Linked DNA regions of Endozoicomonas sp. GU-1. The protein of the gene in region 1 interacts with the protein of each later gene in a pairwise test. Links are inferred from orthologs where the notes say so. Each region holds a gene or a part of one and is shown on either strand. Other genes may lie near its edges.

The links.
Region 2: the proteins of bioB (region 1) and O3276_RS02070 interact in binary tests that used the Escherichia coli proteins (3 or more experiments, as listed by UniProt). The link is inferred for Endozoicomonas sp. GU-1 from one-to-one orthologs.

The regions. Positions count from the first base shown.
Region 1 is NZ_CP114771.1:4,653,894-4,665,256, forward strand. Bases 5,234-8,040 are described here. They hold bioB (biotin synthase BioB), read left to right. Parts: upstream 5,234-5,973; coding sequence 5,974-7,107; downstream 7,108-8,040. Other genes in these bases: O3276_RS19270 (ComF family protein), read right to left, coding at 5,234-5,527; bioF (8-amino-7-oxononanoate synthase), read left to right, coding at 7,107-8,040. Outside these bases: O3276_RS19240 (phospholipase D-like domain-containing protein), read right to left, coding at 1-69; O3276_RS19245 (hypothetical protein), read left to right, coding at 490-903; O3276_RS19250 (hypothetical protein), read left to right, coding at 995-1,207; O3276_RS19255 (hypothetical protein), read left to right, coding at 1,467-2,186; dnaB (replicative DNA helicase), read left to right, coding at 2,507-3,907; O3276_RS19265 (SrkA family protein kinase), read right to left, coding at 3,915-4,913; more of O3276_RS19270, read right to left, coding at 5,072-5,233; more of bioF, read left to right, coding at 8,041-8,330; O3276_RS19285 (alpha/beta fold hydrolase), read left to right, coding at 8,330-9,100; O3276_RS19290 (methyltransferase domain-containing protein), read left to right, coding at 9,097-9,753; O3276_RS19295 (methyltransferase domain-containing protein), read left to right, coding at 9,750-10,007; bioD (dethiobiotin synthase), read left to right, coding at 10,011-10,691; O3276_RS19305 (acyl-CoA dehydrogenase C-terminal domain-containing protein), read left to right, coding at 10,829-11,363. UniProt on the Escherichia coli protein: Catalyzes the conversion of dethiobiotin (DTB) to biotin by the insertion of a sulfur atom into dethiobiotin via a radical-based mechanism.
Region 2 is NZ_CP114771.1:443,951-455,369, forward strand. The notes cover bases 5,686-8,548. They hold O3276_RS02070 (class II glutamine amidotransferase), read right to left. Parts: upstream 7,570-8,548; coding sequence 6,802-7,569; downstream 5,686-6,801. Other genes in these bases: O3276_RS02060 (ankyrin repeat domain-containing protein), read right to left, coding at 5,686-5,780; O3276_RS02065 (hypothetical protein), read right to left, coding at 5,841-6,554; O3276_RS02075 (hypothetical protein), read right to left, coding at 7,593-8,009; htpG (molecular chaperone HtpG), read left to right, coding at 8,281-8,548. Outside these bases: O3276_RS02045 (ankyrin repeat domain-containing protein), read right to left, coding at 1-1,816; O3276_RS02050 (hypothetical protein), read left to right, coding at 2,010-2,414; O3276_RS02055 (hypothetical protein), read left to right, coding at 2,532-2,792; more of O3276_RS02060, read right to left, coding at 2,940-5,685; more of htpG, read left to right, coding at 8,549-10,200; O3276_RS02085 (hypothetical protein), read right to left, coding at 10,305-11,042; O3276_RS02090 (protein kinase domain-containing protein), read left to right, coding at 11,385-11,419.

The DNA.
Region 1 (11,363 bases):
TCGGCACACATCAGCTAACAGCAAGTGGGGAAACAGCGTATCCAGCACGTGTAAGACAATATAAGACAATAAAAGGACACCCACTTTTTAAAAAGTGAAGAGAGTACGACATTTGTTCATTTTTTAAATGATAGTATTGATCATTGTAAGAATTTCACATTCATACCAAACAGGAAGCGTATAAAAAGCACTCAGCAACAGCCAGATAGAAGACACTATCAAGACAATATAAGGAAATCGAGGAAGTCGTGGTCAGGTCTTTAATTATGAATAACCATTGTCGTTTTTGCTGATAAGAAGAGCTATTTGCACAATAAAAGACCTGACCCTGATTTTTTAAAAATAATACGACGCCTGCAACACGAACCCTTAAATAAAAAAATGAATCAGAAACTTTTACGACACCGCATGATCGAAGAGAGTGCCCGGTAATTTTTTGTGCACAGTTCTAATGCACTGTTATGCAATACAACATCAAGAGCCCTGTTTATGATTCAGCAACCCATTCAGCAACCCACTCAGCAACCAATTTGCGACAGTGCTTCCCAATGTTCAGGGAATGGCATCGAACGTTCCTGGCTCGGCCATGGCGTTGCTGTTTGTAAAGCATTTGCGAAATCATTGATTCCAACGGAAGATCCTTGCCTCAGTTTCAATTCCCGCAAAGCAGTGGAAGATCTTGTGCGACTGGTCACAGTAGCTATCCTGCCGCCGAGTTCCATCCTTTTCATAGTGAAAGATATGGCCAATGCCTGGTCCGGAGGCGGTTTGCCCGGGCCGGATGCAAAACCGGAATTACCACAGACATCAAAAGAAACCCGGGAAGAGGCTCAGGATAAAGAACCCGGCTCGAAAAGAAGTACCCCTTCAACAGCCATCCACGGTCCGCTATCAAGGGGGTGAGGGAACCAAAGGACTACTTGCCATTGGCACGTTGGCCAGTACTTTTCAGTATGCCAATTCGAAAACGATTTATATTAATGATGCAGAAGACTTGAGCAAGATTGGTGGAGTATATTCACTGGACGATACCTATCAACAGACAGCGGATATTGTTGTCAATAACCATATACCCATTGGCAAATTCTCGGCCCATTCACCGGGGAGTACAATGGGCAGTGCCGTACCATCAGAGGCCTGTCTGACTGTTTTGTTGACACTCAGCAAGGCAACATCAGTAACCTTCGCTTTACTGGTGCCAATATAATTTCCCAGAAGACGACCGGGTTAGCAGCCTGTCTTGTTGATGATAGTGGCACTGTCAGAGATACCTGGGCGAAAGATGTTCATATTCTCACCAGAGGTCCGGGAAATCACGCTGGCATCGGGGGGGGGCTGGTTGAAGGAATGGTTGCCAACATCATGGCGGTAGACAGCGATGTCACAACCTGGGGTAACTATTCATACGCAGGCATCGGGGGGGCTGGTTAAAGGAAAGGTTGCCAACATCATGGCGGTAGACAGCAATGTCACAACCTCGGGTAACTATGCATACGCAGGCATCGGGGGGGGAGGTTGTCGGAAAGATTGCCAACACCACGGCGGTGAACAGCAGGGTCGAAACTTCGGGTAATGATGCAGGCGCCAGCATCGGGGGCTTGGTTTATTTTGGAACGGTTACCAACACCAAGGCGGTGAACAGCAGTGTCAATGGCTTTGAAAGGGGTTCAGGATCTATCTCCAATTATCAGCTTCTTTGCCAAAAAGCAGCACCACGTGTGTTAACAGCCAATTGCTCTTTAAGAACTGAATTTCGGGATGCGTTGGATTTATCGTTTTGCCCAGTAAATGCCGCTACCGTGTCAACAGCCGCTAAAGAGTCAACACCCACTACAGCATCAACAGCCGCTAAAGAGCCAACAGTTGCGGCAGCAGCCGACACGGTGTCAACAGACGCTACAGCATCAACAGCCGCTACGGTGGGAGGAATTACCACAGGTTCCCTGCTGGCGGGCGGATTGGGATTAGGGATTGCCGGCTATTCAACCCATCAGTGGATTACCGGTTACCGGGAGGGATTGCGTGGTAAGAAGCTGGCGATGAAACCACTGACTCGTGGTAAAGAACTGGCAAGCGCTGCGGTCAACTCGGTATCACAGGGTATTCAGGGAATCAGAGAACGAATGAACAGGCAGAGTGTTTCTACGCAGGAACCAGCCCATGAAATGAGCCAGGTACAAGACTGAAAGAGTGACGAGAAACCAGCGCCAGGTCTTGAAACTTGAATGTGGGAGGTTCTTCTGAACTTGTTGCGGGTCAGGCGTCAGAAGATAAAAGCAAGGGGTTAAACGCTGATCTGGCTGGTCATTGTTCAGTGGCTTGCCTGCCACATCCCTGTTATGACGCTGAAGTCGGCCTGCCCGCTGAATCAGCAAATACAGCAGCCTTGTTCGACAGACCTGATAATGAAGTCAATGGCTTGAACAGGATCATAAAAGATATTGTCGCTGTATTTTTACCTCCTGAATTCGTATCATCATTTAATCTTTTTTCTCAGATCGTCACTATGCTGGATGTACGTCCCCGTGAGCTGGCGCTTCCCATCGACGAAGCCACGGTTGCCATTAAAACACCCCCTCACTCCATCGAAGCGGAGCAGTCCGTGCTCGGCGGGCTGATGCTGGATAACCAGGCCCTGGACCGGGTGGTGGATAAGCTGACGTCGGATGACTTCTACAATCCGGGGCACCGGCGTATCTATGCATCCATCAGTACACTGAGCAATGAGAGCAAGCCTTTTGATCCTCTGACGGTTGCCGAGATTCTGGAAAACCGGGGTGAGCTGGATGAGGTGGGCGGGCTGGTTTACCTGGCGGAGCTGGCGGGCAGTGTGCCCAGTGTGGCGAATATTCGCGCCTATGCGGAGATTATCTTTGAGCGTTCGGTACTGCGTAAGTTGATCAATACCGGCCAGAAGATTGCGGACAGTGCCTATAATCCCGAAGGGAAAGACAGTCAGGCGATTCTCGATGAAGCCGAACGACTGGTGTTCAATATTGCCGAAGAGCGCCCAAACACGGGTGGCCCGATGGGGGTGCGGGAGATTCTTGAAAACACCGTCAAGAAAATTGATGAGATGTTTAATGCCGGTAACGCCATTACCGGTACCACCACCGGCTTTAAAGATCTGGATGAAATGACCTCCGGTCTGCAGCCTTCCGATATGGTCATTGTGGCTGCCCGTCCCTCCATGGGTAAGACCACGTTTGCCATGAACCTGGTGGAAAATGCCCTGTTGAACAGTGAGAAGGGCGTTATGGTATTCAGCCTGGAGATGCCCAGTGAGCAGTTGATGATGCGTATGCTTTCTTCTCTGGGCAGGATCAACCAGTCCAAGGTCAGAAGTGGTCAGCTGGAAGAAGAAGACTGGCCAAAACTGTTGTCGGCGGTTGAGCGCATTAAAGACAAGAAGCTGTTTATTGACGATACGGCGGGTATCAGCCCCTCGGAAATGCGCTCACGGGTTCGCCGGGTGGTGCGGGAACACGGTGACCTGGGCCTGATCATGATTGACTACCTGCAGTTGATGCAGATTCCCGGTTTTGGTGAGGGGCGAACCAATGAGATTTCGGAAATCTCCCGATCGTTGAAAGCCATTGCCAAGGAGTTCAATGTTCCTGTTATTGCCCTGTCGCAGTTGAACCGTTCTCTTGAGCAGCGACCCAATAAGCGCCCGGTCAACTCCGACCTGCGTGAATCCGGCGCCATCGAGCAGGACGCCGACGTGATCATGTTTATCTACCGGGACGAGGTGTATAACCCGGATACCGAGTACAAAGGGGTTGCTGAAATCATTATCGGTAAGCAGCGGAATGGTCCCATCGGTACCTGCCGACTGGCGTTTATTGGCCAGTTCACCCGCTTTGAGAACCTGGCACCGGATGCTTACCGGTTTGAGGAAGACTGATTTTTTTTTAAACCTGTCCAAAGACGGACAGTGGTGGCTCGTCCAGGGCGGCCAGTTGTTCCCGCAATTCCAGAATATGCTCTGCCCAGTACCGTTCGGTATTAAACCAGGTGAATGCCATGGGAAAGGCGGGATCATCCCAGCGCTTGGCCAGCCAGCCGCTGTAGTTGATCAGTCGCAGGGTACGAAAATATTCCACCAGGTTCAGCTCAGAAGGGCTGAAATCCATAAACTCTGTGTAACCTTCCAGAATCTCGGCCATTTGCAGGGTTTGCTCTTGGCGATCTCCGGATAACAGCATCCACAGATCCTGAATTGCCGGAGCCATACAGGTATCGTCAAAGTCAACAAAGTGTGGTGCCTCATTCCGCCAGAGAATATTGCCGCTGTGGCAATCACCGTGGACCCGAATGGATTGCCACCTATGCTGTTGCGTCATCAGTTCCAGGCGATGGAGCAGGTCCCGGGTCAGGGTCTGGTAGGCTTCCAGAAGAGAAGCGGGAATAAAGTCGTTTGCCAGCAGGTATTCAACATTATCGATGCCGTATCGCTGCAAGCTGATCGCCGGGCGGTGTTGGAAGTCACTGGCTGATCCCAGCTTGTGCATGCGTCCCAGGGTGCGGCCAAGGGTCAGCAGGTTATCCAGATTATCCAGTTCCGGTGCATGGCCACCCTGACGGGGAAACAGGGCAAACAGAAAGCCTGCAAATTCATGCAGTGTGTTGCCTTTTTTGTCAGCCATCGGGGCGACCACCGGCAGTTCCATCGCCTTGAGATCCAGGGTGAACTGATGCTCCTCCTGAATCTGATCTTTTGACCAGCGTTCGGGGCGGTAGAATTTTGCAATCAGGGGTTCACCTTCCTCAATGCCAACCTGGTAAACCCGGTTTTCATAGCTGTTCAGGGCCATAATGCGGGCATCGCTCAGAAATCCTGCGCTCTCAACGGCGTCCAGTGCCCGGTCAGGCGTCAGCTGGTCGTATGGATGTTGAGTAGGCGTGTTCATGCGGGCCTCCGAAGGAGTCTGAGTTCTGTGGAGGGGATTCTATAACCAATAGTAAAGACTGGCCACTGACGCCGGGTGGAATTCTGCTTTGAAGTGAATGTGGATGATGACCCTGAATGCAGTACTCGCAGGCTGTTCGGGAGCAGCTTTAATAATCATCAGCTCTCCGGTGTTCTGGCAACACTCCATATATCCACGCGTTTTACACCACTTTTTTTCAACAGTCGGGTGATTTCATTGACGGTGGCACCGGTGGTTACCACATCGTCCACTAAGGCAACGTGGTGCCACGGCGGGGTGCCGTTTAAAGTGTATGCGTTGCGAATGTTTTTTTGTCGGGCGGTGGCATCCAGGCTTTGCTGTGGCACAGAGTGGATGGTTCTTTTGATCAACTGTTGTTCAATGTCCAGGTCTCTGACACTGAGCAGTTTTTTCAGGGCTTTGGTCAGCAGGAGCGTCTGGTCATAACCTCTTTCCCGCAAGCGTTTGCGGTGCAGTGGTACCGGCAATATGATTTCCGGCCACTGATCATCAAGGTAATAGTCCAGCAACCATTCAGCCAGGGATGCGGCCATTGGTTTTATCAGTTCCAGCCTGGACTGGTATTTCACCATTTGTAATATCCGGTTGACGGGAAACTGGTACAAAAATGGTGAAAGACAGTGGTCAAATAAGGGCGGTTGCTTCAGGCACTGGCCACAAATGCCCGTGTCGCTGTCTTGAATGGGCAAGCCGCAGCAGGAGCAAAAGCACAGTGGGACCGGGCATGTTGCCAGGCATAATCGGCAAAGCGGTTGGGCAAGCGTGGTATGTCCCCGGCAAAGAATGCATTTGATCTGTACTTGTTGTTTAAAATTAGACCAGTTGTAAACCTTAAAGAATTTCATAGATTGACGGTGGCAGTAATTCCGTTATCATCTTTTGCATCTTTATTGTGAAAATGTCGTTCTATTGGTAATTTCATTTTCATGGTTGTTTACTCAAACAATAAATCTCAGGTCTCCGTTAACAAGGGTTTTCTTCCCTGCCGTGATCGGTGTTCCCTCCCCCAGAGGATGTCATGTCCAATACCAGTTCAGCTCCAGCAGAAAATGCCCCCAGCTCTTTTGGCCACAGTGTCGCTCGTCATGACTGGACGCTGTCAGAAGTAGAGGCACTTTTCCAACAGCCGTTCAATGATCTGATCTTTCAGGCCCAGCTGGCTCACAGAGAACATTTTGATCCAAACCAGGTGCAAGTTAGCACATTACTGTCGATCAAGACGGGTGCCTGTCCGGAGGACTGTAAGTATTGCCCCCAGAGTGGTCACTACAATACCGGTCTGGAAAAGGAAAAATTGATGGAGGTGCAGAAGGTACTGGAGGAGGCCAGAAGCGCCAAGGCTTCCGGTGCTACCCGCTTCTGCATGGGGGCGGCCTGGAAAAATCCTCCCGCCAGAGACATGCCTTACATTATTGAAATGATTAAGGGGGTGAAAGCACTGGGTCTTGAGTCCTGCATGACCCTGGGCATGCTGAGTGAAGATCAGGCCACAGAGCTGGCCGGGGCAGGACTGGATTACTACAACCACAATCTGGATACCTCGCCAGAGTTCTATGGCAACATCATTACCACCCGAACTTATGCTGACCGGCTGAATACTCTGGCGTTTGTCCGAGAGGCGGGGATGAATGTCTGCAGTGGTGGCATTGTGGGCCTGGGTGAAAACGAGCGCGATCGTGCCGGGATGCTGGTTCAGCTGGCCAATATGCCGAAGCATCCGGAGAGTGTGCCCATCAATATGCTGGTGAAAGTCGCTGGCACGCCATTGGCAGACGCTGAGGCGGTGGATGGTATTGATTTTGTCCGTACCATCGCCGTGGCCAAAATTATGATGCCAGCGTCCAACGTTCGTCTGTCGGCCGGGCGTGAGCAGATGAGTGATGAGCTTCAGGCGCTGGCCTTTCTGGCGGGGGCCAACTCAATTTTCCTTGGCGATAAACTGCTGACCACCGCGAACCCTGAGGCGAATAAGGACCGGCAGCTGTTTGCCAAGCTTGGCATTAATCAAGGGCATGATTGGGGTGAGCAATCCGCGGTGCAGCCTCCTGAACAGTGCCCGATCAAAGCGATGTACGACGCTGAAAAAAGCAATGACCATTACTACGATGCCATGGCCAGCCAGTCGGATCGAAACATGGCTGGTCATGGCTGATGAGCTTTAATCTGGAACAGGAGCTTGAGGCCCGCCATGCTGCTGGCCTCTATCGCCGTCGGCAAACCCTGTACTCGCCCCAGGGGCCTGAGGTCATTATCAATGGCCACCGCTGTCTTGCCTTCTGCAGCAATGATTACCTCGGCCTGGCAAACCATCCCGATGTTATCGCAAGCTTTCGACAGGCAACGGATCACTATGGGCTCGGTGGCGGTGCTTCCCATCTGGTGGTGGGACACAGCCGGGCGCATCATCAGCTGGAAGACGCACTTGCGGAATTCACCGGCAGAGAGCGTGTGCTGCTGTTTGCCAACGGCTATATGGCTAACCTGGGCGTGATCAGTGCCTTGTTGGGTAAGCAGGATGCGGTGTTTCAGGATCGCCTGAACCATGCCTCATTACTGGATGCCGGACGGTTGTCTGGTGCCCGGTTTCAGCGTTACCTGCATAATGATGTGGATAACCTCACTAACCGACTTCAGAAAACCCATGCCCGACGCAAATTGATCGTAACGGATGGGGTGTTCAGCATGGATGGCGATGTTGCGCCGGTAAAGGCGCTGTCGGATCTTGCTGAGCAACACCAGGCCTGGCTGATGGTGGACGATGCCCACGGTTTTGGTTGCCTGGGAGCTAATGGCGGTGGTGTTGCCGAAGCCTATGGCTTGGATCAGAAACATCTGCCGGTGCTGGTGGGGACATTGGGCAAAGCGTTTGGAACTTATGGTGCATTTGTGGCGGGCAGTGACGCTTTGATTGAGACGCTTATTCAATTTGCCCGGACTTATATCTATACCACGTCCATGCCACCGGCGGTGGCGTCGGCGACCCTGACCAGCCTGAAGCTGCTACGGGAACAACAGTGGCGCAGGGAACATTTGCAGACACTGATTCACTATTTCAGGTCCGGTTGTGAGCAGCTGGGGTTGCCTCTGATGCCGTCATCAACACCGATACAACCGTTGCTGCTTGGTTGTGCAAGACGGGCGGTGGCCATAAGCCGCCGGTTGTCTGAGCAGGGGATACTGGTCACGGCAATCCGTCCTCCGACGGTGCCTGAAGGATCTTCCCGATTACGTATTACCTTCAGTGCATCCCATAAGTTGCATCATGTTGATCGCCTGTTGGATGCGCTTAAAATGGCTGCACAGTCGACAGGTGTTGCAGACGTTTCTGATCAACCTGCCACCGCATCTTTATCGATGACAGGAGTGTTGTCCTGATGAGTAACTACCCGATTGTTTTAATCAGTGGCTGGGCCATGCCAGCCGGTGCCATGGCGTCACTGGCGGACGCCCTGGATGTTGACCATCGCCGGGTTTCCATTGTCGAGTTGCCAGGTTTGGTGCGTGAGTCACAAGCGTATAAAACCAGCCATGACTGGCACTCATTGCTGACTTATCTGGATCACCAGCTGTTTGAGAAGCCTGCGGTGCTGGTGGGATGGTCGCTAGGCGGAATGCTGGCAGCGCTGTATGCCAGCCGGTATCCGGATAATGTGGCCGCTGTCGTTAACCTGGGGGCGAATGCCTGTTTTGTGCAGAGTGACAGCTGGCAGCAGGCAATGGATCCGACGCTGTTTGCCAGTTTTTATCAAGGCATGTCCCAGTCCCGTGACAAGACGCTGCAACAGTTTGTTCTGCTGTGCAGCTCCGGCAGTCCACGGCGGAAAGAGCTATCGAAAGCCCTGCAGGCACTACTGTCTGATGCTGACCTTGATCATCAGGCCGAAGACAGCACCTTGCTAAGCCTGCTGGGCATACTGGGCAAGAGTGATCTTCGTTCCGTATTTGGTGATATTCGCTGCCCGGTGACCCATCTGTTTGGTAAAGACGATGCCCTTGTTCCAGTGGGGGCAGCCGATGCCATTGAGCAGGCGTTTGCCAAGCATCGGGTTCAGGTGCTTGATGGCGGGCATTGTTTCTTTATGGATGATCCCGAGCCGGTGATCAGTGAGGTGCGGCGGCTGTCCAGCGGGGATGTCGGAACATGAGTTCGATCCCTGTCCATAATGAGGTTGCCGGTGGCATGGCAGGTCTTCGGCCTGCCTCCTCTGCCATCAGCGTGACAACAGACCGGGCAAACGCTCGGGTAAAGCAGCGTATCGCTGAAAATTTTAGCCGGGCTGCTGACAGTTATGATCAGGCGGCCATATTACAGAAGCGGGTCGCTGCCCGGACGATGCTGGGATTACCGGCCCGGCTCAGCTCAGAGCAGCCAGGCTCAAAAGCGTTAAACTCCCACCGTATTCTTGACCTGGGTACCGGAACCGGTTTGCACACACTGACGCTGGCTGAACGATATGACCATGCCGTGATTATTGGTATGGACCTGGCCATGGGGATGCTGCAATTTGCCCGGCACAATACCAGCCATCCCCGGGTTGACTGGTGCTCTGGTGATATTGAGTCCATGCCCTTGCAGTCCGGTGCTGTGGATCTGATCTATTCCAGCCTGGCTATTCAATGGTGCAACTTTGAGCAGGTGCTTGGCGAGGTGTGCAGAGTACTGAAGCCTGGTGGGACTTTTGTCTTTCTACCCTGGCTGAAGGCAGCCTGGCAGAGCTGGATAATGCATGGCGTCTGGCGGGGGAAGATAATCGGGTTAACCACTTTGACAGTTTTGATACTCAGAAACAGCGTTTGAACGCCAGTAATCTGGTTTGCCAGGCGTTCTCTCTGAAGCCTGAAACACTGTTCTATCCCGATGTGATCTCCCTGTTGCGCAGTTTAAAGGCTCTGGGGGTAAATACCGTATTGGCGGACAAAGGTGGCCTGGTGACCCGACGGAAGCTTGAAGCGTTGCAACAGGCTTATGAACAAATACGACAGCCTGAAGGGTTGCCTTTGACCTATCAGGTTCTTTACGGCGTCTTGCAGAAGCCAGTGTGTGAAGAGTAGAAAATGGGAAAAACTTATTTTGTCACCGGTACGGATACGGATGCCGGGAAAACCGTCGTCACCTGTGGACTGCTTGAGGCAGCGCGCTTAACAGGGTTAACGACGCTGGCCTTAAAACCGGTGTCTGCAGGATGTCAGCACAGTGAAAACGGCCTGAGAAACGACGATGCATTGGCATTGATGGAAGCCATGACGCTTGTTCTACCTTACGAACAGGTAAACCCCCTGGCTCTGGCACCTGCCATTGCCCCCCATATTGCGGCGCAGGAAGCCGGTGTTCGTATGACCCTGGATCGACTTGTGGGCTACAGCCGTGGAGCCTTGATGCAAAAAAATGATCTGGCTCTAATCGAATGCGCTGGTGGCTGGCGGGTCCCCCTGAACTCACGGGAGATGATCAGCGGACTGGCAAAAGCGTTGAATACTCCTGCCATTTTGGTGGTTGGCATGAAACTGGGCTGTATCAGCCATGCCTTGCTTACCGTTGAAGCGATTCTCCGTGATGGTGTCAGGCTGGCAGGCTGGGTGGCGAATCAGGTGGATCCTGATATGAGCCGTTATGATGACAATCTGGATACACTGAAAAGCCTGATTCCAGCACCCTGTCTTGGTGTGGTGCCCTTTCTTGAGGAGACCAGTGCCAGTCAGGTCGCCGGGTATCTGGATATTTCACCATTGGCTTGATTGACTTGAATTCACCCGTAATAACTTTTGCTGGCATGTATTGACATTTATTCGATCTAAACGTAAGTTTCAAACAGTTGTTTGAATCGTGCTACACTCATCTTTATCCATAAGTAAAAGAATATCGAGGATGCATCATGCCAGAATATAAAGCCCCCCTGCGAGATATCCGCTTTGTCCGTAATGAAGTTCTGGGCTATGAGGAACACTACGCAAACCTCCCTCAAGGCCAGGATGCCACTCCGGATATGGTGGACGCCATCCTGGAGGAAGGTGCCAAATTCTGTGAACAGGTACTTTCACCGCTGAATCGTGTGGGTGATGAGGAAGGTTGTACCTGGACACCAGAAGGCGTTAAAACTCCCACTGGATTTAAAGAAGCCTATCAGCAGTTTGTTGAAGGTGGCTGGCCATCGCTGTCCAGCGATGCTGAGCATGGTGGTCAGGGTCTCCCTGCTTCGCTGGGCCTGGTGCTCAGTGAAATGATGGGGGAATCGAACTGGTCCTGGGGGATGTATCCCGGGCTGAGCCATGGCGCAATGAATACTCTGGAAGCCCATGGTACCCACGAGCAAAAAGAAACGTACCTTACCCGCCTGATTTCCGGTGAGTGGACCGGTACGATGTGTCTGACTGAGCCTCACTGCGGTACTGATCTGGGTATGCTGAAAA
Region 2 (11,419 bases), 4.2 Mb from region 1 along the record:
TGGGGTTAGCACTGAAATGGGTCTTGAATGCGCCGAGCAGGTACTTTATTGCGTTCAGTTGGCCTCGACAGGTCGCTTCAGTGAGTGCCATAGAGATGTGTGACGGCTTGATATGCTGCATTATCGCCTTATTTTCAAACAGGTACTCCAATACGGGGCAATGACCTCCGTTTGCGGCGACATTGAGCAAAAGGTCTGCTTCAATGATTGCGGATTTATGTACCAGATATTTGACCAGCCGAAGGTGCCCTTGCGCTGCGGCTTCAACGACAGGCGTAGTGCGCCCGCTATCGTTGGCATTAACATTGACGCCCCTGTCAAGCAGGTATGCCACGATATCCATACTGCCAGCGCTGGCCGCCCAATAGAGTGGCGAACCCCACCCAGTACCTTGAAGTCTTGCGCCCTTGCTGTCCAGGGATTTGGCCAGTTCAAAGTGCCCCCGGGCGCAGGCCTGGCATATTGGGGATTGATGGCCTCGGCAGTGGGCGTGAATGTCTGCGCCCTTGTCCAGTAGCCACGCCACCGCTGCGATGGAGCCGCTGCGGGCTGCGGAAGAGATCGGGGAATAGTAACCCTTCTCATCAATGTTGATGGTTGTCCTGCTGGCAATGTAATCCATCATCACCACCTTGCCTCCCTCAGCAGCGTGGCGTAATAGGGCGGTGCCAAGGCCGGGAGCATCAATTCTCAGCTTATAACGCTCAAGCAGGTACTCCACCAGTTGCCAACTGCCAGAATAGGCAGCAGCCTCAATAGGGGAGGTTTTTTTCCAGGGGCAGGTATTACTGTTGATGGCGTCGAAGTCCCCGCAACCGGCGTTGATGTCCGCCCCCTGGTCAAGCAGATATTTGACCGTTTGCAGGTTACCGCTGCAACAGGCTGCCCAGATCAGGGTATTTTCACCGGTTTCACCATGGCTATTGTTTGCGCCTCGCTCAAGCAGTAACCTGACCAGCTCAAAATGGCCGTTGAATGCCGCGGCATAAACCGGGGTATGCTGCCCGGTACTCTGGTTATCAATGTCCTCGCCCCGATTGAGCAGATACTCCACGACTCTGGAGGATCCTACTTTGGCGGCATGGTGAATCGGGGCACTCCTGCCCGGGCAACCGATTTGCAAACGGGCACCGTTCTGTTCCAGAAACGCCACCAGATCCTGATGGTCACCTTTAATGGCCCAGTACAGTGGCGAATTGACACCTGTGGTGCTGCCAGCCTGTATGTCGGCATGATGTTCCAGCAGAATCTGGACTATCTCCCGATGCCCGGCAGCTGCAGCTCCTGTCAGTGGTGCATGGAGAGGGTTACTGCACTCAAGATGTGCCCCCGAAGACAGCAGAAGCTTTACCAATTCAGGATTGCCAGTTGTTGCGGCCAGCCGGAGTGGGGTGTATTGCGATTCTTGCTTAAAAACCCTGGCCAGTTGGGCGGCAATTGAGGGCTCTACCCCGCTAATGTTGACAGGTTGTTGATCCAATGTCGCAAGCTGGCTGGAGAGGTCGCAATTCACATCGACACTCTGATGAAGCAATGCTGAAATGGCATCAATTTCTCCGTTCAAAATTCCAGACACCAATTGCCATTGCCAGTTTTCCGGCAGGGGCTGAAGGCTTTGATGCCCTGATGGTGCGATGGTTCTTTCTATCAAGGCAGTGGCGGAGGCAGGGCTGTGGGCAGGGGACGTCTCTTTTGGCAAGACAGGAAGAACAGGAGCTGACGACTTATCGGTGGCATCAAGGTCATAAGGCTTTTTGTCGGTGGATGTGCCGATGAATGCACCCTGACCATCAGGACTGGAAACTGCACCATACATTTTTTTGATCCCAATTCAGTTTTAACAGAACCGTTGGACATTTATTTCCCCTTTTTTATCCCCCGGACAATTATTTTTATATGGAACTAATCTATTAAAAAAGTGACTGATAAATAAAGAATGAGTTGTGAAAGAGAGGAACTTTTACAAGAAGGCGTAGTCTTAAGCTGTAATTCAACAATTCAATAATTCGATGTATCAAGCCAATCAATTTCCTTCATATGATGCTTCTTTTTTTTATCTTTGGTCCAGCGCATTAGGTTTAGTAGATCAAGAACGGCAATTTGGTGCCACCGAACAACAGGCTGTTTATCAAGGCATACCGGTTCGAGTGCTGAACCCTGTTTCTATTTACAATAGCGGACCAGATACATATCAAAATGAAGCTGATCATTCTAATTCATTAATTAAATATAATATCGAATCTCTGACAAACTTCGATGCAGAAAACGCTTCTGGAGCAGATATTCAAGAGATACCACAATCCATTCTTGATGAATATGTTCCTTACCAGGATGATTATGAACACGTTAAAAATCCATTATTACCAACACCAGGTACTCCCTTTCAGCAGCTAATATCGTGGGATGAGCTTTAAATTAGAGAGCAAACACCAGCGAATCATACAAGTTCAGGTTTACAGTTAACTAATCTTCCTGCCGGAATTCATAGTTCACAAGATTTACGGCCAGTTGCTGTTGTTAATCCGTTATACATGCACCAGGCTACACGTGATAACCAGACAACCCAGGCAGAAGTTAATGTTGATGGCCGTTCTTCACTTGCCGAGCGCAAAAGAGAGCGCCAAAGGGAGCTTCGCAAAGATCCCGCTTACGTCGAGGGACAAAAGATCTATAAAAAGATCTACCAAAGAATCAAAATACGAACCTCCAACAAGGAAGAAGCTAGAGAGCAGGCTGTGATCGCCAGAGCACGTTATCTTCAGTCATGCCATTCAGCTAATGAAGTTGTTTAATGACTTGGGCACCTCATTAAGCACAATAGTACCATTGATAACGAGGTAGAAAGTGACAAAGCAGCGTAAGAATTATTCTCCGGAATTTAAGCGTAAAGCCATTGCTATTGTGGTTGAGCAGGCCAGGTGCAGGACAAAAAACATTGATCAAAGCACCTGTTTTATCCGGGCAAATTTCACTAACGTGGCGATCAGTGCATTGTTAAAATCATGCCCCACATGCATACGTTGCAGGGCCAAATGATGGGTGACAATGGATGAGCCGTCCAGGCAATCATGAATATATTCAACCAATGCATCCACTGAGGGGTTAGTTGCCGCCAGTAGTGCCATCCTTTCCAGGGTGCCGAGGCGCTTTTGCACCCCTTTGTTCAGCAGGCTCCGGACGGTGACGGCAGAAACGGCCTGATGCTGTTGGTCATTGATAAATCGCAAGTCGGCCAGGGCTGTTTTATGGTCATTCAGATAGTCCATCGCCTCCTGATAATGCCCGTGGCAAATCAGTGAATAGACCGCTTGCAAAAGCTGCTGTTCCGTTTCGTTTATCCTGAGTTTATAGGAAAGAGCCTCAATTTTCAGCGCCTCAAGGGGATACCCCATATCCTGTGGAATCGGGGTTTCACCATCAGGCAGGGTAGACAAATAGGGGTGGCCTGTTTGCAAAAGAAAGGATGTGGTATTGGCTCCCTCGGTCAATGCAGGCAGATCGGAAGCCGTGATCAGATGATGAAACACCGGTTTTGGCAGGTCTGGCAGCAAACAGATGGCAACGGCTTTATGTTTGCTGAACTGTCCCAGCTGTGCCTCAGCCTCTTCCGACTCAGCATCAATAATCACCAGTGTTTTGGCCATGCCCAGGTTCTCAGGCAATTCGTTGGGTATCTGGGATTTACCCGTCAAAATCAGCGTGGGTTTGCTCTCTTGGGTGACTTTTTGCAAGGCATCGATCCATCGACCTAGCAGCTGTTCTCTTCTGGGTATAACGTCCTGATGCTTCAACCCATAAATGACACTCAAATGGATATGCCCTTGCCGGCACAAAGTACAGATTCTGCCCAGGGTTTTCGCCTGTAAGGGACTGTTTATGGGTGAGGCATTCAAGGCTTCTCTGATCCACTGTCGTTCATCCCGGTCGCATGTAAAAGTTCTGATGGTGCCAGGCTCCGGAAGCAGGCTGTTGGGAGGCAGGTGCAGGGGGATTTTTCGCAGGTTCAAACCATCAAAATCAGTGTACAACACCCGACCATCCGGTGATGTACTGTCAAATCGGTAGGGTTTTACCACCATGTAATGATCGCAATGGACAGTGTGTTGCTGGTGTTTTTCGGGCAGATCCAGAAATGAAAACACCACAGCAGGTTCTGGTACTCCATCATCGCACTGTACGATGGATAGTGTACTTTGCCCCGTACGGAAACATTGCGGGAGGCGTCTGTCAGGATCAAAGCCGGGCAATAACAGCGCCAGCTTATTGAGTTCCACCCGCTTTAATCGTTCTGTTTTCAGCCCTTCAGCAGATTCCGGGTCGGCATTATTGTCTGATTGACCGGTTGCTCCCCATTGCCGGGTAGCGGTGGGTTGATGCCATGGGGGCGATAATCGCAGTTGAATTTTTGGAGCGCCCAATCCAACCAGCTGGTTGACCAGTTGTACGCTGACATTTTCATCACCCAGAGCGATAAAACTGTGCTCTTGCTCCCTCTTCATGCAGAAAAAGGTGCCATACACCCCCACCTCTACAAGCCCCTGAAGCACCTGTTTTGCCCTATGGCGTAATGCCCGGCTAGCGGATGAAACCGTCGACGATAAATCCATGGCCTGAATGAATGCACTGCCCGAAGGATTGTCTTTTTGGGCAAATAGGAGTTGTTCCTGAGTAACTTCCGCTTTTTGCCCCGCAGACACGGAGTCACAGAGGCAAAGATTTTTTCTTTTCTCCGTTTCTCCGTGACTCTGTGGCAAGGTTTTTTCTTTGCTGGCCAACATCGGAAGTGTGGCAGTTACTTCAGGACAGTTCCATAGAGGGGCAAACAGCTCCCCGACAGGTGAGAACCGGAATGTCCCGGAACCTGTTTTTGAGATGGCTGTTTCTTTATTCGGCCTATAAGCAATAACAGGCCTGAAGGCTGGCAAAACCGATGTTCTTAACTGTTGGATTCTTTTTTCACATTGGGCATCGGTGCTGTGTAAATTGAGAAAGAACAGTAGGTGATTCAGTCTCTCACGGACACAGGGCTTCTCTATGGCAACTTTGAGAAATGCCAGCTGCGCCCGCTCTGACGCCTGGGTAAATTCCAGGCAGTGCAGCGGCGTTTTATGACTGTTATCCATGGTTATCAAGGTTTCTGGTACACAGTTCATCATCTTGATGCTGCTGCTGATGTACCCCCGTAGAACAGCGATATGCAGCGGTAACAATCCTTCTTTATTTTGTTCGAGCAAAGATTGTGCACCGGCACCGGAGGCAATGATCACATCAAGACTTCCGGATGTTTTAGCCCGTGCTGCATGGTGTAATACCGTGTCGCCATTATGATCTTTTGTACACAATGCATGTTTACCTTGCTCAGTGTTGAGCGCTTTACGGAGCAACAGGGTATAATCTGACGCTCCCATCCGATGAACCAGTGTCTTGCCTTCTTCGTCTGCCAACAAAAGACAGGCCGGATACTGCTCAATAAGCGACGGATGCCGGGCAACCAGACGCAGTAACTGTTCCGGATTTTTTCCCTCAATGGCCCGCTCAAAGGCCGCCGTAATGGGATGTTCAACACAGGGTAATTTCCGGACAGTTCGCTCAAGAGTGGCGGTTGTGATGAGAGGGCGCTCTGTTACTGGGCAATGGCTGGTACCAACACTAATACGAGAATTTACTGCAACCACGGTATCGGGATTAGCGATATGAGACGGGGCAGGGGACTCCAGTTTCCCATGATTCGCAGAGGCAGATGATCTATCTGAATAAACTGGCTGGCATGGTGGAATCATATATCGATTATCCAGGGTATTATGAGTTTTTATTACTTTTGGTCAGATAAATCGTTGTGTTTACTTGGCTATTAAATCTCCGTACCCCCAAATCAGGGTACCGATGATACTTGCCAGCAGGATCACCCAGTCGCACTCACTGGCTGTTCTTTTTACTTTCCTTTCGGTGATGCTGGCATTGCCGATCTGTTCAGCAAGGTCCTTTAATTTCACGTCCCCTTCCCGGGGTAATTTATGGTTGGGTGCTTCAATCATCAGCTCACGGCTTGGCAGTTTTTCACTTCTTTTTCTCAGGGTAATAAATGTCACCAACATGGCCCAGCAGACGACGACGGACCCTGATCGCTGGAAAAGTGCCTGATCGTCATCGCGGGTTATGTCTGAAATCAGCGAAGCGGTCACTGTTGTTGCGGTGGCCAGCGTGCTGAGGATAAAGGTGCTATTCCACTTTTTATTGCGTTCCCACCAGTTATTATGTTTCAGGCAGGCAGGTTCTGCGCCGTCACGAGATAATGCGTCGTTTTCCGGCCTTAAGGTGTGCATATTGATAATGTAGGCATCCCGATTATCCTGCCGGGATGAAGATGATGGACCCGGGAGAGTTGCAGTCAGCCGATTCTGGCGCACAGCACTTTTATCATCCGCCATTTTTGACTGGGTTGAGGTTAAGCAGGAAAGGGAGGCAACGTGTTCTTTTCTTGCGGCAAAAGTTCGGTCATTAATCAATGCATGGCCAGGATCTACGGTTTCATCTTCTACTCTGAACGTTGACATGTTAACCGGTTCAAGAAGCTCTCTGGTATTTCTGCCATGGAACAGAGAATTTTTTGAACTTCGTGTTTTTGGGGCTTGATGCCGACTGTCATCAAGTTGGCCGGTGTTTATATCATACGCAGGTCTGCTGATCGGTGTACTCATCATTATCCCCCTGGGCTAACCTATAAGTCGCGGAACTGGATAGAGACCTGCTAAGTGTAATTGCTTGTTGAGGACTGGTTTTCAGTTATGCAGATTTTTTTACTCAGGCAGCAAGTTCGCCATTATCAAAAACCACCATGTCGCCGGGCTGAATTGGCTGCCAGGTCTCATTAATGGTTAACGGGTCAGTGGCTATTATAGAAACGATGTCGTTTTCTGTGGTTTCCCTGGCAAAATCTACCGTAATGTCGTCATCTTTGAGACTGGCCTGATTAAACGGCGCTCTGCGGGTTATCCAGTGCAACCGGGTACTGCAGTAGCAATAGAGATAGCGGGAGTCGGTCAGCAACATATTAAAAACACCCAGCCCACGCAGTTCGTCACAGAGCTGGCGGATGAAACGTTGCAGTGTACTTACCCTTTTGGGTGGTTTGGGGAAGCGCTCACGCACCTGGTCCATGATCCAGCAAAAAGCGTACTCACTGTCCGTGGTTCCCACCGGCAAGTAGTGTTTCAGGGGGAATTTCCTGATGCCTTTCAATTGGCCGTTGTGAGCAAAGGTCCAGTGTCTGCCCCAGAGTTCCCGGGTAAAAGGGTGGGTGTTTTCCAGGGCAATTCTGCCTGCGTTTGCCTGGCGGATATGACTGACCACGATGGTGCTTTTGATCGGGTAGCGGCAGACCAGGTTGGCAATTTCAGAATCACAGCTTGGGTTGGGGTCACGGAATTCCCGTAACCCTTTGCCTTCATAGAACGCGATTCCCCAGCCATCACTGTGGGGGCCGGTTTTGCCCCCGCGCTGCATCAGGCCACGGAAGCTGAACACAATATCCGTAGGCGTGTTGGCGCTCATTCCAAGAAGTTCACACATTAGTTGATAAATCGCGGTTAAGTTCAGGATTTCTGGTTTGAAGCAGGGCCCAGGGCGGGTTCTTTGCGTTGATGTTGAGCGTGGCTTGTGCGGGGCTTTTGCTTTTTGTCAGAAACTGCTTTTTTTGCCTTGCCGACCGGTAATAACACGCCTGCAATCGCTGCAACACCTGCGGCAATTGCCACAGTCCGACCCGTTCGCCACATGGTGTCAACTCCCAGGCTAAGGCCATCATAAAGACTGATAAGGAAGGCCGGGCCAAGATAGCTCTGCTCGGGGTGAACAGTACCGGGCAGGAAAAACAGCACAGCAAAAGCCAGCATCAGAGGCCGCTTTAGCCGCGGATGCCAACTACCAACAATAAACCACAGGCTCAGCAGGCAGCCGAAAGCTCCTGCCAGGTAAACTGCCCAGCCCCAAAAATACTGCAATTCCGTCATTGACTCTCCAACAACCGCCATTGAACCAATGGCGGTTAATGTTATTTACCGCCATCCTTTGGTGTTGTCAGGAGGTGGCGCTGGTAGGTAGTTAACCAAATAACCGACAAGGAGCATTTTGCATCAATTAACCACCATATGAAAACAGCCGCTGATGATAAAATGAAATTTAATCAACTAAGACCGAAAGAGGGTTGAAATCTCCACCACTGCCCATATCTCCTGACTATCAAAATACTCAATGTGTTGATCAACCGGAATTGAGGTTCTAATGGCAGTCGAAACGAAAAAAGAAACGCTGGGCTTTCAGACTGAAGTGAAACAGCTTCTGCACCTGATGATTCACTCTCTCTATTCTAATCGGGAGATTTTTTTACGGGAGCTGATTTCCAACGCTTCCGATGCCGCAGACAAGCTGCGTTACCTGGCACTCAAGAACAGTGAGTTGCTGGAAAGTGACCCAAATCTTGACGTCAGGGTGGATTACGATAAGGACGCCAACACCGTCACCATCGCCGATAATGGCATTGGCATGAACCGTGACGATGTGATTACCCATCTGGGTACCATCGCCAAATCCGGTACTTCGGACTTCCTGAAAACACTGACCGGTGACCAGAAGAAAGATTCTCAGCTGATCGGTCAGTTTGGTGTCGGTTTCTATTCCGCATTTATTGTTGCAGACAAAGTGACCGTTGAAACCCGCAAGGTAGACACAGAAGAAGCCGTGCGCTGGGTGTCTGATGGTTCCGGTGAGTTTACCGTTGAGCCCATAACGAAGGACAAACGGGGTACCACCATTATTCTGCACCTGAAGCCTGAGGCTGAAGAGTATGCGGATGGCTGGCGCCTGCGTAATATCATCCGCAAATACTCTGACCATATCTCCATGCCAATCCTGATGCGCAAGGAAGAGATGCCAGCGACAGAGGAAGAAAACGAAGAAGAGAAAGACAAAGACAAAGCGCCCGAGTGGGAAACGGTGAATACGGCGAAAGCCCTGTGGACCCGTTCCCGCAGCGACATCTCTGATGAAGAGTATAAAGAGTTTTACAAACACATCAGTCATGACCATACCGACCCGCTGAAGTGGAGCCACAACCGGGTAGAAGGCAAGCTGGAATACAACAGCTTGCTTTATATTCCTGCCAAAGCTCCCTTTGACCTGTATAACCGCGATATGCAGAAAGGGTTGAAACTCTACGTTCAGCGTGTCTTTATCATGGATCAGGCAGAGGAATTCCTGCCCATGTACCTGCGCTTTATCAAGGGTGTGGTGGACTCTAACGATCTGTCCCTGAACGTTTCCCGGGAGATCCTGCAGAAAGACCCGGCCGTTGACAGCATGAAAACCGCGCTGACCAAACGTGTGCTGGATATGCTGGAGAAACTGGCTAAGAAAGAGCCTGAACAATACGCCAGTTTCTGGCAAGAGTTTGGCCAGGTGCTCAAAGAAGGGCCAGCGGAAGACTATGCCAACCGTGAGCGTATTGCCAAACTTCTGCGCTTCTCATCCACTGAGAGCCAGGGAATTGAGCAGGATCAATCTCTGGAAGGCTATGTTTCCCGGATGCAGGAAGGTCAGGACAAGATCTACTACATTACCGCAGAGACGCCCAAAGCGGCGGCCAACAGCCCACATCTGGAGGTATTCCGCAAGAAAGGGCTGGAAGTTCTGCTGCTTTCTGACCGCGTCGATGAGTGGCTGATGTCCCACCTGTTTGAGTTTGACGGCAAAGCGTTCGTGGATATTGGCCGTGGTGATCTCGATCTGGGTAAGCTGGACTCCGAAGAAGAGAAGCAGGCCCAGGAAGAGGCGGCTAAAGAGAATGAAGATCTGGTCAAGCGCATCAGTGATGTGCTGGGTGCTGATGTCGAATCGGTTCGGGTGACCCATCGTTTGACGGACTCTCCAGCCTGTCTGGTGGTTGGGCAGAACGATATGGGGATGCAGATGCGCCGCATTATGGAAGCTGCCGGCCAGAGCATGCCAGAATCCAAACCGATCTTTGAGATTAACCCGGAACACCCATTGATTGGCCGACTGGATAAAGAAGCGGATGAAGATCGCTTTGCCGACCTGACCCGGGTGGTATTTGATCAGGCCAGCCTGGCGGCGGGTGGTCAACTGGACGATCCGGCGGCTTATGTTCAGCGTCTTAACAAGCTGTTGCTGGAAATGGCTGTCTGAAAATAGTGGGTTAAACAGCAAAAAGGCGAAGTGATGACTTCGCCTTTTTGCTATCAAACGGATGACATATTAACAATTTTAATGGGTCATCTCTGCCTGAATTGTCAAGATTCCAAATTCCTCCCAGTCCTCTTCAACTTGATACTTTCGAGTACATGCTGAGACATTTGAAATTGTTGAGGTGGGGATAATTTAGATCCCTTAACCACTGGTTTTGGTGCTATTGGCGGTTTTTTGTCGTTTTTCATCACCTTCTTACCCGATAAAACAGCAGGAAGAGGTGGAGGGGGAGGAATTATACCCGGACCCACAGGAACCGTTTCAATTTGCTTTGGTGCAACCCTGACAGGTTCCACGGGCTGGGATTCCGGCTTTCGTGGTTTGGACTCCAGGACTCTTTCCGTTCCTTCTGTTTCTTTTCTGCGTTCTTTCAGTCTCTCAAACAATTCTTCTATAAATTCTTTATTTGATTTTTCATGTTTTTTATTCTTTCCCTTTTGTTCAGCACTGATGTTGCGTTTGATTTGCGCCCATGTGTCAGGTTGTTTCATTATTGGTGGCGGCGGCGGTGCAGCGGGAGGGGTTGCTGGTTTTTTGACAGAAAGTGCAATATTCGACATGCTTTTATACGTTCGTGAGTCACTGCCGAGTTCGGAAATATTTGAACTGGCAGGCATATAAGTAGTTTCTGCACAACAAGTTATTAAATGATTCTTAAAGCTTCCTGTTTCAGGTTTATTAGAATTTTCATTTTCTGAATTATTCGCAATATGTAAAGCCTGGGCTATTTTCGATGCAGTTATCATGGCAACTTCTCCGTTCGAGTACTTAAGCTCTTCCATGGTTGGTTGTTTTTATTGCGCCAATTTCTAATTCATTTAATTATTGTCTTTTTAATGATTATATAAATAAAACTTTTGGATAAGAAGGTGATTTACGATAGATATCCTGGCCCGGAAACATCAGAATTAACTTCTTGCTAATGCCCTGAGCCCAGTGCTGTTACACTTCCTGCCTTGGGGGCGGATCCGGTAAATTTCCAGCAGCAGCGGTTATTTGCGATGATGATGAACTGTAATTCATTGATATGCAGGAAGTTTCAGACCGAATCCGGCTTTTTTGGCAAAGTCGTTGCCTTTTATGTCGATAAGTTGCTCTATCAGGGCAACTAAACTTTACAGGCAATGAAACCACTCAATCTTTCTGCCTCAACTCCTTC